One region of the uncultured Phascolarctobacterium sp. genome, then DNA from elsewhere that is predicted to be linked to it. Evidence: riboswitches for the same ligand, from Rfam matches in the RefSeq annotation. Region 1 holds a riboswitch; each other region holds the start of a gene.
What was found. Region 1 has a riboswitch for cobalamin ahead of nifH (nitrogenase iron protein). Riboswitches for the same ligand answer to the same signal wherever they lie in the genome.

Region 1 (5,226 bases):
ACCAGTTTAGCTCTTTCCTGTGCTACAGCTTCCTCTGCCAAAGCTTCTTTATGCAAAAAAACGCCTAAACTTCTCAGCCAGCTTACCGTATTATCCCAGCCTACCGGATAACCCTCCTGCAGATACGGGACATCGTAATCTTCCTCTAAAAGCTGTGCTATTTTGGTCAGACCAGTATATGTCTGCCCTCGCCCACCCAGAATAACGCTGAAAGACGCCGCCGTAATTTGCGGCAACTCCTTTATAGGCACGTATCCAGGAAATTGTCCAATAACCTGAATGCCAAAATAGGCCAGCAAACGTTTTACCTCCAGGGCATAGTGCCCCCAAGGACCGCCGTTATCACCTATCAGCAAAGCTGTATCAGCTATTTTAGGCTGTTTTTGTAAAAATCTTGCAGCAAGCTGCTCGGCCACAGCAAAATAACCCTGATAATATTCGCCATCCAGAAAACCATAACAGGGAACTGTAAGTACCGGAATACCGTATTTTATTTCACTTTCCCTGCCAACTGCTTCAACATCATCGCCAATAACACCGGCGACACAGGAATTGGCAATGATCAGGCACTGCGGCTGATAAGTCTTGATAACGTCATCTATGCAGGCACGTAAGCGTTCCGCACCGCCAAAAATAGAATGTTTTTCCTGAAGCAGGCTTGATACGACGGGAATAGACTTTAAATTTTCAGCAGAGCCATTTGCCAAAGCACGATACTGTGCATTAATGTCCATGCTGCGCGCCACATGGGCACAGGCCCGCGGGCTATGAAAAATAACAGCAGCGCCGCTGCAATAGGCAGCCGCACGCCAAACACCGGGCATACTGCAGCTGCAGCTTTTAGTTTTAGACAGCATTCTTTTAGTCTTGATTGCCATAACCTGCTACTAAATCCTCCAGTTCTTCAAACGTCAAAGGTGTCGGTACTGATAATTCTTGATTTCCCCAAATATCCTGCGCCAATGTTCTGTAAACCTGAGCCTGTTCACACTCCGGTGCATATTCTATGACCGTCTGCCGGTTATTTTCGGCTTTGTTTACGATCACATTGCGGGGAATAAAGGCAATCAATTTTGTATTTAATCTTCTGGCAAATTCTGTCAGCAACGCATGTTCATTAGGCGTATTCCGGCTATTACCGATAATGCCGCCAAGTCTTACCTCGCCTCTGGCCGCAAATCTTTTAACACCTTTAGCAATATTATTCGCCGCATAAAGCGCCATCAGCTCGCCGGAAGAAACTATATAAATATCTGTTGCATAACCTTCTCTGATCGGTACGGCAAATCCGCCACAAACAACATCTCCCAAGACATCATACAAAACGAGATCTTCATCATCTAAAACCTCAAGTTCTTTCAATTTTTCCAAGGCGACGATAATACCACGCCCAGCACAGCCAACTCCAGGTTCCGGACCTCCTGCTTCAACACATTTGATGCCGTTAAAACCTGTATGTACTATCTGTTCTGCCTGGATATCATCTTCAGAATCACGGACCAGATCCAAAACTGTTTGACGGCAGATTTGTCCCAAAAGCAGTCTGGTAGAATCATTTTTGGGATCGCAGCCTATCTGACAAACCTTTTGCCCCATTTCGCTGAATGCAGCCGATACATTAGCAGCCGTAGTGGATTTACCAATACCGCCTTTACCATAAAAAGCAATTTTTTTCATCATCCATTACCTCCATACTATCTATAAATTTTAAAAGAAAAAAAGAACAGACTCACCCCTTTGGGAAAGCTGTTCTAAAAAATAAATATTAGTATGAATACCGAATATTTTATCGACGCTTTCCCATCTCTCGTGGGGACGTACTATGATCTGGCAGTTCTTCTGACTCTGATTCATTGCTCGCCTCACCTTCCCAGGCTTTCGCCCAGTGGTATTTCGAGGGTTGCTCATCATTACAGCGACGGGATCGTATCGGACTTACACCGATTTATCTATTATGCGCAGCAAGCGCACCAGATCAAACAATATTAAATTTTATTTTACCAGGTCTACCGGAAGCAGTGCCGGCATACCGTTACTGCAGACAAATTCATCAGCTTTAACTTTGAAAACATCTTTCAGCAGCTGTGCTGTGACGATTTTCTGCGGCTCTCCTTCCGTTACCAGACGGCCTTCTTTGATTACAGCAATATGATCGGAATACTGCACAGCATGATTGATGTCGTGGATGACCATAACTACTGTCAACTGCAATTCACGGTTGAGTTTTGCCAAAAGCTGCATGACTTCCAGCTGATGGCAGATATCCAAATAGGTCGTAGGTTCATCAAGCAAGAGTACTTGCGGCCTTTGGGCTAAAGCCATAGCGATCCAGGCCCTTTGCCGCTCGCCGCCAGATAAGGTGCTGAGCAGGCGGTGCTGCATTCCCAGCATATTCGTCTGGCCTAAAGCCCACTCAACATGGGCATCGTCTTCCACGCTTTTGCGGCCAAACCAGCTGCGATGCGGAAAGCGCCCCATCTCTACCAGGTCTTTAACAGTCAGATCTGCCGGTGATTGCGGCGCCTGCGTTAAAATCGCCAGTTTTTGCGCAAATTCCCGATGGCTGAATTTTTTTATGTCTTCGCCATTAAAGGTCACATTGCCTTTATAGCACAGCCAAATACGGGCCAAAGCCTTTAATGTAGTACTTTTGCCACAGCCGTTAGGGCCTATGATCGCAGTTACTTTCCCTTCCGGTACGGAAAGGTTTAGATCATGGATGATAGTTTTATCAATAATACGAATCGTGATCTCATTTGCCTGCAAAATACTCATCAGATCTCTCTCCTTAACAGAAACAGAAAGAAGGGCGCGCCAATGAAAGCCATAATGATACCGACAGGCAGTTCGACAGGCGCAAAAACAACACGTGCAAAAGTATCACTGAGAGTTACAACGGCAATTCCTAAAAGCCCTGAAGCAGGCATCAAATAGCGGTAGTCTGAACCAATTATCAGCCGGGCCGCGTGCGGCACGATCAACCCTACAAACCCCAAGAGACCCACAACGCTGACGGCGCTGGCCGCCAGTAAGGCTGCAACGGCAGTCATAGCAATACGTGTAACTTCTACATTAACTCCTAATCCACGCGCCATTTCGTCGCCAAGCTGCAGAATGTTAAGATAAGCGGCGCCAATAAAGGCCAGCAGCACACCTACAATGGCGTATGGCAAAATGATACTGACATGCGGCCAGCTGCGGGCGGCCAGGCCGCCAACCATCCACATCAAAGCGCCATGTACGCGGTCACTGTAAAAAATCATCAGGCCGGAAATACCGGCACTTAAAAAGGCAGATACGGCTACGCCTGCTAAAATGATCCGCACGGGCTTGATACCATTTTTCCAGGCCAAAATGTAAATGCAGACAGCTGCAAGCATAGCGCCGATAAACGCCGCCGGCGTAATCAGATATTCCAGTGTGGGAAACAGGATCATGATCGTAACACCTGCAAGGCCGGCGCCACTGGAAATACCAATAATATGCGGATCAGCCAGCGGATTACGCATTACAGCCTGCAAGACGGCACCGGCAATGGCAAGATTTACTCCTACTAACGCGCCTACTATTGTCCGCGGCATTCTGATATTCCAGATGATCTGGCTTTGCGGCTCTAAGGTTGGATTAGATAAAATACTAATGATCTGCGCCAGACTAATATCGGCAGACCCTTTTGTCAGGCTTAAAAAAGCTCCCAAAAACGCCAGCATGGCAAAAGCAGCCATGACGATAAGACGCCAGGCTGTACGCGAAATGCCGAATCGTTCAATTCTTTCTAAAGTATCCGCCTGATTATTTGTCATCCTTAAAAACCTCTGGGTATACAGTTTTTGCCATATATTTTACAGCTTCCGGATAATGCAGGCCTGGATTGAGCAGAAATAATCTTTCAGGCAGTAAATATACCTTATTGTTCCGAACTGCTTCCAGCGAAGCCCAGGCCGGATTACTTTTTACATCAGCACGCAATCTGTTTTCTATCTCTTCACTATCACCCATAAAAGTGATAAAAATAATTTCAGGATTCTTTTCTACTAATGCTTCCATGCTGTAGGGAGTCTTCTCCGGTTTGCCCTTCATAGGTGTTGAACCGACGGCAACATTCTGAAATCCCAGCATTTTGGCAACGCAGCCGGCGATACTGTTTTCTAATTCAACAGTTACGTTGGAAGGCGTTGCGTGCATGATAACGATGCGTTTCGCTTCCTGCGGCAGCCGGTCTGTCACAGCCTTGACCTGCTGATCGAGTTTCGCAGCCGCTGCCTCACCTTTTTCAGGCACACCATAAATTTTACCCATTAAAATGAGTTTATCTTTTACCTCGTCATATGTTTTAGGATTTATTGCAATAACAGGGATTTTATTAGACTCTAAAAGCGGCAGAAATTTTTCGTGCTGGTTTTTATTCGCAATGACCAGATCAGGCTTTAAGCCGATCAGACTTTCCATATTGATATTATAAACAAAGCCAACTTCCGGCACATCTTTCATAGCGGCCGGCATTTCTCCTATTTTTGATGAAGCACGGCCAACGATCTTACCGCCTACGGCATCGATCATATTCAGGTAGGAAGTCGCCAGGCTCACGACACGTTCAGGCTTCTTCGGCAGGACTACAGTGCGTCCGGTATCGTCAGTAACAGTTAAAAATGCTTTAGCATCACTGGCAGATTTCGTATTTTCAGCGTTTGGTCCGCAGCCGCTGAAAACTGTCAGACACAATGCAGCTGCAAGTACCGCTCTTAAAATTTTCATTATAGTTCTCTCCCTGCAAAATTAAGAAAGCCTCCCAACGTCAGTTATCGTCAGAGGCACTCGTAACGTCTTATTGATTACCGTTTCATAATAGCATATATTACTACCAGCGTCAAGGAAGTTCGCTTGTTCTGAGCCTTTAACTTTGCTATAATGCATAGAGGAAACGGAGGTATCCCGGTTATGAAAATAAATGAACTTATTGCCCGCATCAATGTTTTAGCCCAGAAAAAACGCAGTGAGGGTTTAACTGAAGAAGAACAGTGTGAACAAAAGGTATTGTATAAAGAATATTTGGGTTTTATCCGCGGGCAGGTCAAGCAGCAGCTCGACAAAATCGAAGTCGTCGATGAACTGCCGCCACAGCATTGATATGGATTTTAATTTTTCACAGGCGGTCTTTTACGAAGACGAATATCTGCTGATCGTCAATAAACCTGCCGGGATGCTGGTGCATCCAACAGTAAAAGA
Region 2 (5,226 bases), on a different contig from region 1:
TCGGGCTGCTGCTGCTGTTTCTTCGTTGGGCAGACCTGGATAATAGACGTAAGGATATAGTTCTTCATGGATGTCCCCGCTGTGAAGATCTATATAAAAATCTGCCTGCGGGAAAAATTTTTGACTTAAAACATGAGCTATTTTTTGTGACAGCGTGCCGCCTGCAGCGCCGGGAAATTCACGGTTGAGGTTTTTGCCGTCTTCAGGGACGATAAAGGCGCTGCGCGCCCAGAAGCTGGGTGTATTGACAGGATGGATGATGATCAGGCAGCCGCTGATGTTTTGTGGTTCCAAATCACGAGCCAGTTCGATGGCTGCGGCAATGCCAGGATATTCACCGCCGTGGATGCCGGCAGTGATCAGCAGTGTCGGTCCGTCGCCTTGTCCATTGATAATGGTGACAGGCATATGGCAGGCGGTGCCGGGAACAGAGAGGAAAGTACGTGATTTTTGCCCGCGGCCAGCTTCCAGGCCGCAGATGTTTACCTTATCTGACATGGTTACAACTCCTTTATTTTAAGATAAATTTAATTTTGTAAATTTTGATACGATTATTTTAATTTTATTCTTGCTAATCAGTATAACATATGATAATATGTTCATACAATAGCTGTTATCAATTAAATTTAAGAGTGTTTTAGAATGACAGACAAAATGCTAAACCATATCAGTGAAGGGGATTGCAGCGGTGCGGACAGAGGTTTTGACAAACAGGGAATATTTGGGGCTCACGATCCCTTTTATGCTTTCGACAATGACGCAGCCTTTGATGGGGGCTGTTAATACTGCTGTGATGGGACAGCTGCCTGATCCCAAGTATATAGCTGCTGTAGCCTTGGGGGCGATCCTTTTCAACAATATTTACTGGTTTTTTGGCTTTCTGCGGGTCAGTACTTCCGGTTATGCGGCTCAGGCTCTTGGTTCCGGGGTCAGGGAAGAAAGCCTGCTGGCTTTTCTGCGGCCGCTGTTTATTGCGGTGCTTGTCAGCTGCGGCTGCATTCTTTTGCAGAAACCGATCCTGTCCGCTTATTTGGCTTTGGTTGCACCTGCTGCCGATGTGGCGGCGCTGTGTACGGCTTATTATGATATTCTGATCTGGGGCGCACCGCTGGTGTTGTTTAATTATGTGTCGCTGGGCTGGCTGATGGGGCAGACGAGGGTGCGGGCTTCGGTGTTTATGCAGGTTTCCAGTAATGTTTTGAATATGGCTTTAAGTATGTGGTTTGTTTTCGGGCTGCATTTCCATATTGAGGGAGTTGCCTGGGCGACGCTTCTGAGCCAGCTATACGGCGCTGTTGTTGGCTGCTGGCTGATGTATGTTTATGGCGATTTTGACTATAGGCATTTTGATTATAAAAAAGTTATCGAGCCAGGGAGTTTGTTAAAGATGCTTTCGGTGAACGCTAATCTGATGATCCGCACAGCCTGCCTGCTGACGGCGAATAATATCATTGCTGCTGCCGGCGCGGCTTTGGGGACTGTGGTGCTGGCAGCCAATGCGGTACTGTTTCAGCTGAAGGACATCATGTCCTATCTGGTCGACGGCATGGCCAACGGCGCGGCGATTTTTTCAGGGCGGGCTCTGGGCCAGAAAAACAGGGATTTATTCTGGCAGACCTTGCGGATGACTTATAAATGGCTGTTCGTACTGGTTGTGGTGCTGATGGCAGGCTTTGGCGCCAGCGGTATGTTCTGGATCAGGTGTTTTACAGATATTTCCGAGGTAGCGGCATTAGCCGGGGCTTACAGATATTATGTGCTGCTTTATCCTCTGATAGCCGGTATTGGCCTGGCGCTTTACGGTATGTTTACCGGCGCTACCTATACAGCTCCGGTACGCAATATGATGATGGCTGCACTGGCTGTATTTTGGCCTGCGGAACGGCTGTTGGTGCCTTTATACGGCAATGATGGCTTATGGCTGTCATATCTTTTATTTGTTGGTACTCAATCTTTAATATTATTTTTATCATTGAAAAAACTTAGAAAAAAGATTTAAAAAGTTATTTAAAAGTGTTTACTAAGTATATACTTTGTGTTAATATTGTTATAAGTTAATAATTTTATCAAAGGTGCCGCAAGGTTAAATCAGGGAAGTCCGGTGTAAATCCGGCACGGTCACGCCACTGTAAGCGCATATTGCGTAAGTCAGATCGCAGCCTTTGGTATTGCCATATCCGCGGGTGACGGATCAGCAGTTAGTTCTTAAAAATTGTATAGATGGAGTAGTATAATTATTCCGCTGTGCAAAAATTTTATGATCTCCTGCATCCGTGGTTCATGGCTGCAGGAGATTTTTTTGTGAGGAGATGGGAAGCATTGAAAAACAAACAGATTTGGAGCAGGCTTGGACAGATCCTGCTGGTGCTTTTAGGGATCAGCTTTTTGACTTTTGCTTTGGTGATGCTGTCGCCCGGTGATCCGGTCCGGCAGATGATCGCCGGTAATGAGGACATTATGGTCAGTCAGGCGGAGATAGAAGCGCTGCGGCATGAGCTTGGTTTGGACAAACCGTTTATTTTCCAGTATCTGGATTGGCTGGGGCGTGCTGTGCAGGGGAACCTGGGCTTTTCCTATATGGTCAAAAAGCCTGTTGTTGAAGAACTGATGCATTGTTTGCCGGCGACGATCTATCTTGCTGTGGCTTCGCTGCTGTTTATGCTGGTAGTATCGCTGCCTCTGGGCATTTATTCGGCGGTTAAGCGTAACAGCTGCTTTGATTATTTTGTCAGAGGTCTTACTTTTTTCGGTGTTTCAGTTCCTAACTTTTGGATGGGCCTGATGCTGCTGTGGATTTTTGGCTTACAGCTGGGCTGGCTGCCGATAGTAGGCGGCAGGGTAAGCCTGGAGACGATCATTTTACCAGCGGTGACGCTGGGAATAGCAATGGCGGCTAAATATACGCGGCAGGTGCGGGCAACTGTTCTTGAGGAATTACATCAGGATTACGTTGTCGGTGCCAGAGCCAGAGGCATGAGTGAGAGCTATATCCTTTGGCAAGAGGTGCTGCCGAACGCGATGCTGCCGCTAATGACGCTGCTGGGGTTATCATTGGGTTCCCTTTTAGGCGGGGCGGCTGTTATCGAAATAGTTTTTCAGTGGCCGGGATTGGGCCGTTTGGCTGTCGAGGCTATCACATATCGTGATTTTCAGCTGGTGCAGGGCGTTGTGCTTTGGATAGCGCTGATGTATATGGTGATCAATCTGTTGGTAGATATTTCCTATAATTATTTTGATCCACGCTTAAGAAAGGCAGGCAAGTAATATGGAAAATCTTATCAATGGTTTAAAAATGAATAGGCAATTTGCTGTTTCCAGCCTGCTGGTGCTGGCGCTGTTTTTGATTGCCGTAGCTGCGCCGCTGTTTTCGCCTTATGATCCTGTGGAAGCGACGATGAAGAACGCTTATCTGTCTGTCCCCTTGTGCCGAGCATATCTTTGGTACTGACAAGCTGGGGCGCGATGTGTTCAGCCGTATTTTGTACGGCGCCCGTTATTCTTTGAGCGGAGTCTTGCTTTTGGTTGCGGTGATATTTTTTGTCGGTACTTCTTTAGGAATTATTTCCGGTTATTACGGCGGCAAGGTCGATGCGGTGATCATGCGTATTTCCGACATGATGATCTCTTTTCCGGGTATGATCCTGGCGATAGCTATTGCAGGGATACTGGGCGGCAGCCTGGTCAACGCGGTCATTGCGCTGACTGTTGTCAGCTGGACTAAATATGCCAGGCTGGCCCGCAGCATGGTGCTGAAGATCAAAAAACGTGACTTTGTGGAGGCGGCGATAGTAAATGGCGGTAAACCGGCGCACATCCTTTGGCAGCATATCGTGCCGAATATCCTGCCGCTGATGGTCATTACGGCTGCGGCTGATATTGGCGCTATGATGATGGAGCTGGCCGGGTTGTCGTTTTTGGGCTTTGGCTCGCAGCCGCCGGCGCCGGAATGGGGCCTGATGCTGAACGAGGGCCGGCAACAGCTGCAGACTGCGCCCTGGCTGATGATTTTCCCGGGTCTGGCTATTTTTGTCACTGTTGTGATTTTTAACCTTTGGGGCGACAGCCTGCGCGACGTGCTTGATCCGCGGCAGGAAGACTGATGATGGTGGTTAGGTAAAATTTTATTATATACAAACGAGTTTGAAAGGGAGATGTATTATGAACAAAAGTATTAAATTTACAGCAGCAGCCGCAATGATCGGACTGCTGGCACTGGCAGCTGCCGGCTGCGGCGGTGGTGATAAAAAAGCTGCCGCGGCGAAGGATACTTTGAAATTCGGCGTTACTAATTTTGCCGATAATCTGGAACCGACAGATAACTTTTTCAGTTGGGTCGTTATGCGTTATGGCCTGGGCGAATGTCTGGCCAAATTTGACGATAAAATGAACTCTACCCCGTGGATTGCGGAAAGCTGGAAAATCGGCGATGATAAGCTGACCTGGACTTTTAAGATCAATGATAAAGCTAAATTTTCCAATGGCAATAAGGTAACTGCCGAAGCGGTAAAAAGTTCGTTGGAACGTGTTTTTGCAAAATCCAATCGTGCAAAGACATTTTTTGAATACAGCGAGATCTCGGCCGACGGCCAGAACCTGATCATCAAAACCACTAAGCCGGTACCTTCGTTGCCGGGGATGCTGGCAGATCCGCTCTTTATAGTCATCGATACCAGTGTCAAAGATCGTGATTATGCTAAGCAGGGGCCTATTTGCACCGGTCCGTATGTGGTGAAGGAATACAGCAAGGCTAAAGCGGTAATGGAAGCTAACCCCAATTATTGGGATGGTGAAGTGCCATTTAAACATGTCGAGATCCCTACTATCGACGATCCTAATACCCGTGCTATGGCGCTGCAGTCCGGTGAGATCGATATGGCGATCAATATTGCCGCGGGTGATCTGTCGCTGTTTAACAAAAAAGACAAGTTCAATATTTCCGAGATCGCTTCCCTGCGTACAGTTTTGGCACAGATCAATATGAATGAAGGGCACCCGCTGCATGACATTCGCGTACGCGAAGCTCTGATCAGTTGTTTGGATCGTGAGACCTATAACAAAGTTTTACTGAAGGATACTTTTATCCCCGGTAAGGCGCCGGTTCCGCCTTCCCTGGATTACGGTTTTGATCAGCTGAAAGATCCTAATACCTATAATGTGGAACGCGCTAAAAAATTGCTGGCTGATGCGGGCTGGAAGGATACAGACGGCGACGGTATCGTAGATAAG
Region 3 (5,226 bases), on a different contig from region 1:
CGATGCAGACGGAAGCACCGAAGGCTGCTGCTGACGAAATCCCCAGCGTGAACGGACTGACCAGATAATTGCGGGTGACAGACTGCATGACGGCGCCGGCAACGGCCAGTCCCACGCCTGCCAACAGCGCCAGCAGGATCCGCGGCAGCCGCAGCAGCAAGATGATCTTATTGACGGCGGCGTCCGGACCGCCGTTAAGTGTGCCGTCAGCCCAGCTGCGCAGGGCGTGCAGTGTTTGCCATGGTCCGGCGTTGTGCAGGCCGATAGTAGTGCAGCAGTAAGCGGCCAGCAGTGTCAGCAGCAAAGTGCCGCAGATCAGCAGATATTTTTTGCGTGTGTCTTGCGCGTAAGCTTTTTCTAACATAATACACCTCTGTCAATCAGTCAAAGCAAAAGGAGGGTCGGTGTGTCCGGGACGGTAGTCCAGATGCTGGTATTTGGTTACCCAGTCTTTAAAAACCTGCTCCGGGTGCAGGTCGGGCAAATATTCAGGATAAAGGAATTTGGCGATATACATGGTGCCGACCAGCTTGGACGCGCCGCCGTGGGCGTATTGAGAGAGAAGTAAGATTTTATCATTTTGTACGGCTTTGATAGCTGTCCAGCCGGGGCGCTCAACGAGTTCCTGATGCCGCTGCAGGAAATCAGCCGCTGTAGGCGGGATATATTTGGGATCGACACCGGCAGCGCCGACTTTGACGATAGCGTCTGGATTTTGCTGTACGACGGCCTCGATATTGATCTCCGTGCTTTTTGCATCACGAAAGATATTATCGGCATGGGCATATTCCAGCATCTCAAAAAAATAATCACCGGGAATAGTAGTGGTACCCCTGTTACGGTATTCGTAGTAAACAGTTTTTTTAGGAACATTTTTTAAAGCTGTTCTGATATACTGCAGTTTATCCTGAAAATAACTGATAAAGGCAGCTGCCTTCGCTTCCTGCTGAAAGATCTGTCCGGCCAAGGTATAAGTATGCTCAAACGCTGAGGTGTAATAAGCATCCATGACGATGACTCTGATGCCGAAGGGTTCCAACTTTTTAGCGGCATCCTGCCAGGCGCCGTTGCCGGTGAGGATCAGCAGCTGCGGCTGCAGTTCAATGATTTTTTCATAATTCAGGTCGTTCTGGCTTTTGCCGATGACTTGTTCTTTACTGAAAAATTCGCCGTAGGCCGCCTGATCCTGGTAGATGCCATAATCTACGCCGACTACTCTGTCTAAAACGCCGAGGGATTTGATGATCTCCATATTGTAGCGGTTGGCGACAGCGACTTTGGTAACCGTCTGGGGCAGACTCACCTGCCTGCCGATACTGTCGGTGATAACTGTATGCCTGTCAGAGTCTGCGTCCGTCGGATCATTGTTGCAGCCTGCGCATAGCAGCAGGCAGAAAATCAGCGGCAGGAACAGGATTTTTTTGATTAACATAGCGTTATTGCTCCTAAAACGAACTCAAGGAGATCGTATGATCTCCTTGGGAAAGTAAAATTACAGGTCGAACTGAGCGGAGAACATAAAGGTTCTGGGCATTGATAAACCAAAGGTGGATGAACCGCCTCGGCCCATCCAGTAGTCTTTATCAGTGAGGTTATAGCACATAGCACTGAACTTTACTGGAACAGTATTGATTTTTGTTTTGTAGTGTACTCCCAGGTCGAAGGTCACATAAGAGGGGATTTCGTATTTCCCCTTACTGCCGGTATCTTCAATGAAAGCCTTATCATTCCAAACAGCGCGGCCGACAATGCCCCAATTTTTATCAGGTGTATATTCTAAGCCCAGAACTCCGCTCCATTTAGCGGCGCCGGTTACAAACATACCGTCTTTTAAGCCTTCTTTAGTGTTTTCACGCTTGGCGTTAAGGTACATTAAGCCGCCTGTAGCAGTCCATTTGCTGGCCAGCTTACCATTTACAGTCAATTCCAGGCCTTTGTATCTGTTTTTACCGTCGTCCACTGTAGTCAGCTTATTGCCTGGCGCATCGATATCATATCTGTTGGCTTCGTCAATATCAAAATAGCTGAAGGTAGTAAGGATGCCGGCATTTGCATATTTGATGCCGATTTCAGTTTGCTTGCTTTTTACAGGATCAAGCGTAGCATTTTTATTGGTGTATTTATCGTCGTTTTTGACAACAGCACCTCTGGAAAAGCTTTCGGTATGTCCGGCGTAGAAAGCAAGATTATCAACCGGTTTATAAGTGATGCCGTAAGTAGGCAAGGTATTATTATTGGTAAAAGATTTTCCTCCGGTCAGGTTTTCAAAGTTTTCATGCTTACGGGAAGCGGCCAGCAGGAGTGACGCTTTGCCATATTCCAGAGTATCGGCAATAGTGATACCGACGTTGGTTTCTTCCCACTGTGGTTTGGCAGAGCCAAAATTTTCCAGTTGATAGTTATCAGGAAAGATAATACCGTCGTATAAATTGCCAAGAATCGTCCCTCCGTTAGGGTCGTATGATTTGCTGTTGTTCCAGTATTTGGCCCAGGAACGGTCGACTGCGAGTGCTAAATTGTGTTTTACGGCACCGGTCATTACTTTGCCGGCAATACCGATCTGCGCGTAGACGTTTTTCCCCGATTCATTTTGCTGATTGAATTGATTACCTGTAAAATTGCCGTTTTCATCAAATTTTAAAGCGGAACCCTGATTATCTTTATTGCCGCTTCTTCTGGATTGACCGAAATTGGCAAACCAGGACCAGTCCTCATTCATTTTTTGTTCATGGTTGAGGGTCATTAGATAACCGTGAACATATTTAGTGGTGCCGCTGAAATCATAGTTCTTTTTTGAATCCGGTGCTCCCGGTAGGGAATCGCCTTTGTAGGCAGTGGTTGGTTTGAATTGAAACCAGCGCTGGCCACCGTTGACCCGCAGGTCAAAATAGCCGGCAAACAGGTTGGTCGTGCTTTTTTCTCCTTTGTGGTCCAGATTGAAAAACAGGTTTTTTTCATTTTTTTCAGCACCCGGCAAAGAAAGGCCGCCGTCCATATATTCAGCGTTGACCCGCAGACCCCATTCACCGTTTTTGCCGAAGCGTCTGCCGATGTCGATATACTCGCCGGCATTACCTCTGCCGGAAAAGGTCTGCGTGTAGCTGGTGATCGGTTTGGCGGTTGCTTTTTTGGTAACGATATTGATCGTACCAGGAGCAGGCGTAGCGCCGCTGTTGGTACCGTTGTTAGACATGCTGACGCCGTTGACACCGGCGTTGGGGCCGGAGGTAATATCGATCCTGTCGATGATATGCGAAGGCGGGGTTGTGAATTGATAAAATAAGCTGGGGATACCGTTCAGCATCATGTGGTTGCCGTTCATATTGATACCGCGCATACTGAAGTCGGTATACATTGGTGAACTGGTGCTGGAACGTATCGAAGGATTGTTCTGCAGGACATTGGCAAGCGGTTGGCTGGGATCATCAAATAACGCTAATGTTTTCTGAGTCATGCTCATTTCCGAATATGGAATATCAAGTACGCTTTTGTCGCCCAGGATACCAAGCTTGGCCGTAGTACGAACCAAGCCGCCCGGCAGGGCGTCCCTGTCTGCTTCGACGATCACTTCGTCGAGGTCGTGCGTCATGGTTTCTTCGGCGCTGGCAGGCAACACGAAGCCAACGCTGGCAATAGTACATAATACTGCCATTGCTAAAAACTTTTTGTTTACATTCATCAAATAAACACTTCCTTTAAGTTTTTTATCTGTAATTGTGTTGACTGAGCTGTCCGAGTTTCGCGTGTCAAAACAATCAAGAACAAAAAAAGACGCTTTTCTGCACATAAAGACAGAAAAGCGTAAATAACTTTTGACGCTCTGACCTGTCGTTCGCAGGATGGAGTGGAGTGTAATCAGGCAGTTCTTCTGGCTCTGCTTCATCGCTTACCTCGTCTTCCCGGTTTCCCAGTGACGTTTTGAGGCTTGCTCGGCATTACAGCGGCGGGACCGCATCGGCTTTTAACCGATTTCTCTGTTAGGCAATAATGCACCTGATTATGAATATTCAATTAGCAAATAAAATACCTTGAAAAGATAAATAAAATTAACTTTTGTTTTGTATTATAGCACTTTGCCCCCCCCCCGCAAGCAAAAGTTTTCTGTAGACGTATAAAAAGAAGGGCCTTTTTAACTTTCAGCAGGCTCAGATGTCGAACTCGGCAGACATATAGATAGTTCTGGGAGTGGATGCATAGATCTGATCACCGCGCGATACCATCCAGTAATCTTTGTTAGCGAGGTTATAGCACATCAGTGATAATTTGGTGGGGATACTGTTGATTTTGGTTTTATAGGTCACGCCCAGATCGAAAGTCATATAAGAGGGCGCATAGAAATGTCTGCTGCTGTCAGTGTTATATAAAGGGCTGCTGCCAGTATACAAAGCCCGGCCGATAATGCTGAAGTTTTCGTCAGCCTTGTATTCCAGTGCCGCAGAACCGCTCCATTTGGGTTGTCCGGACTCCTGTACGCCATCTTTAGAGCCTTTGACGGTTTTTTCGTATTTGGCATCCATATAGGCAATGCCGGCCATTACGTTCCATTTGGAAGCGATAGCGCCGTTGAAGCTGAGCTCGATGCCGCGGTGCTTGACTTCGCCGTCCTGACGGAAGAAGTCTTTGCCACCGGCAGGATTAGTGACAGCGATATTATTGGCCTGCTTGATGTCGAACAAAGCCAGCGTCGTCAAAAATCCTTTGTTCAAATATTTTACGCCCAGCTCACTTTGCTTGGTTTTAGAAGGCGGCAGGATCTCGCCGGCATTTTCATAGGTGCTGCCGGCAACGGCGCCCAGGTCGAAATTCTCCGAATGGCTGCCGTACAGCATAATTTTCTCGTTGGGATTATAGGTCAGGGCATATGTGGGGCTGGTAGCGTCCGACGTGACCGAGGAAGTCGCCTGTCCGGTCGTAGGGCTGTAGGAGGTGGAAGTGCCCTGATGCTTATGCACGCCTAAAACGGCGCCCCATTTTTCATATTTCAGGCTGTCAACAAAGGAAATGCCCCAGATACTGGTCTTATTGTTCAAATAGGTTTTGTAGCTGCCGTCGGGCATTCCGGTCTGGTCGATCGCGCCGGTATAAATATTGCCGGTGCCCAACTGGCCAAAGCCCGAGTAGCCCAGCGGCGTGCTGGCGTCGCGGTTGCGCCAGGCTTTGTCGATCGCCAGCGTGGCTTCATGCTTCACAGCGCCAGTCGCAAATTTGCCGGAGGTGCCGATCTGC

Region 2: linked by a shared signal. The riboswitch ahead of nikB (nickel ABC transporter permease) and the one ahead of nifH (nitrogenase iron protein) in region 1 are both predicted to bind cobalamin.
Region 3: linked by a shared signal. The riboswitch ahead of Q4G98_RS09730 (TonB-dependent siderophore receptor) and the one ahead of nifH (nitrogenase iron protein) in region 1 are both predicted to bind cobalamin.

The regions. Positions count from the first base shown of each region.
Region 1 covers NZ_CATWDQ010000001.1:11,249-16,474, reverse strand. Annotated here, with positions in the region: gene Q4G98_RS00075 (nitrogenase component 1) at 1-878, opposite strand, end outside; gene nifH (nitrogenase iron protein) at 862-1,677, opposite strand; cobalamin riboswitch at 1,812-1,990, opposite strand; gene Q4G98_RS00065 (ABC transporter ATP-binding protein) at 1,993-2,775, opposite strand; gene Q4G98_RS00060 (iron ABC transporter permease) at 2,775-3,725, opposite strand; gene Q4G98_RS00055 (ABC transporter substrate-binding protein) at 3,793-4,755, opposite strand; gene Q4G98_RS00050 (DUF896 domain-containing protein) at 4,939-5,127, shown strand; gene Q4G98_RS00045 (RluA family pseudouridine synthase) at 5,105-5,226, shown strand, end outside.
Region 2 covers NZ_CATWDQ010000002.1:214,590-219,815, forward strand. Annotated here, with positions in the region: gene Q4G98_RS02625 (M14 family metallopeptidase) at 1-498, opposite strand, end outside; gene Q4G98_RS02630 (MATE family efflux transporter) at 689-1,999, shown strand; cobalamin riboswitch at 2,054-2,179, shown strand; gene nikB (nickel ABC transporter permease) at 2,320-3,264, shown strand; partial or broken gene nikC (nickel transporter permease) at 3,266-4,100, shown strand; gene Q4G98_RS02650 (ABC transporter substrate-binding protein) at 4,195-5,226, shown strand, end outside.
Region 3 covers NZ_CATWDQ010000014.1:10,113-15,338, reverse strand. Annotated here, with positions in the region: gene Q4G98_RS09740 (iron ABC transporter permease) at 1-364, opposite strand, end outside; gene Q4G98_RS09735 (ABC transporter substrate-binding protein) at 377-1,432, opposite strand; gene Q4G98_RS09730 (TonB-dependent siderophore receptor) at 1,493-3,679, opposite strand; cobalamin riboswitch at 3,841-4,012, opposite strand; gene Q4G98_RS09725 (TonB-dependent siderophore receptor) at 4,146-5,226, opposite strand, start outside.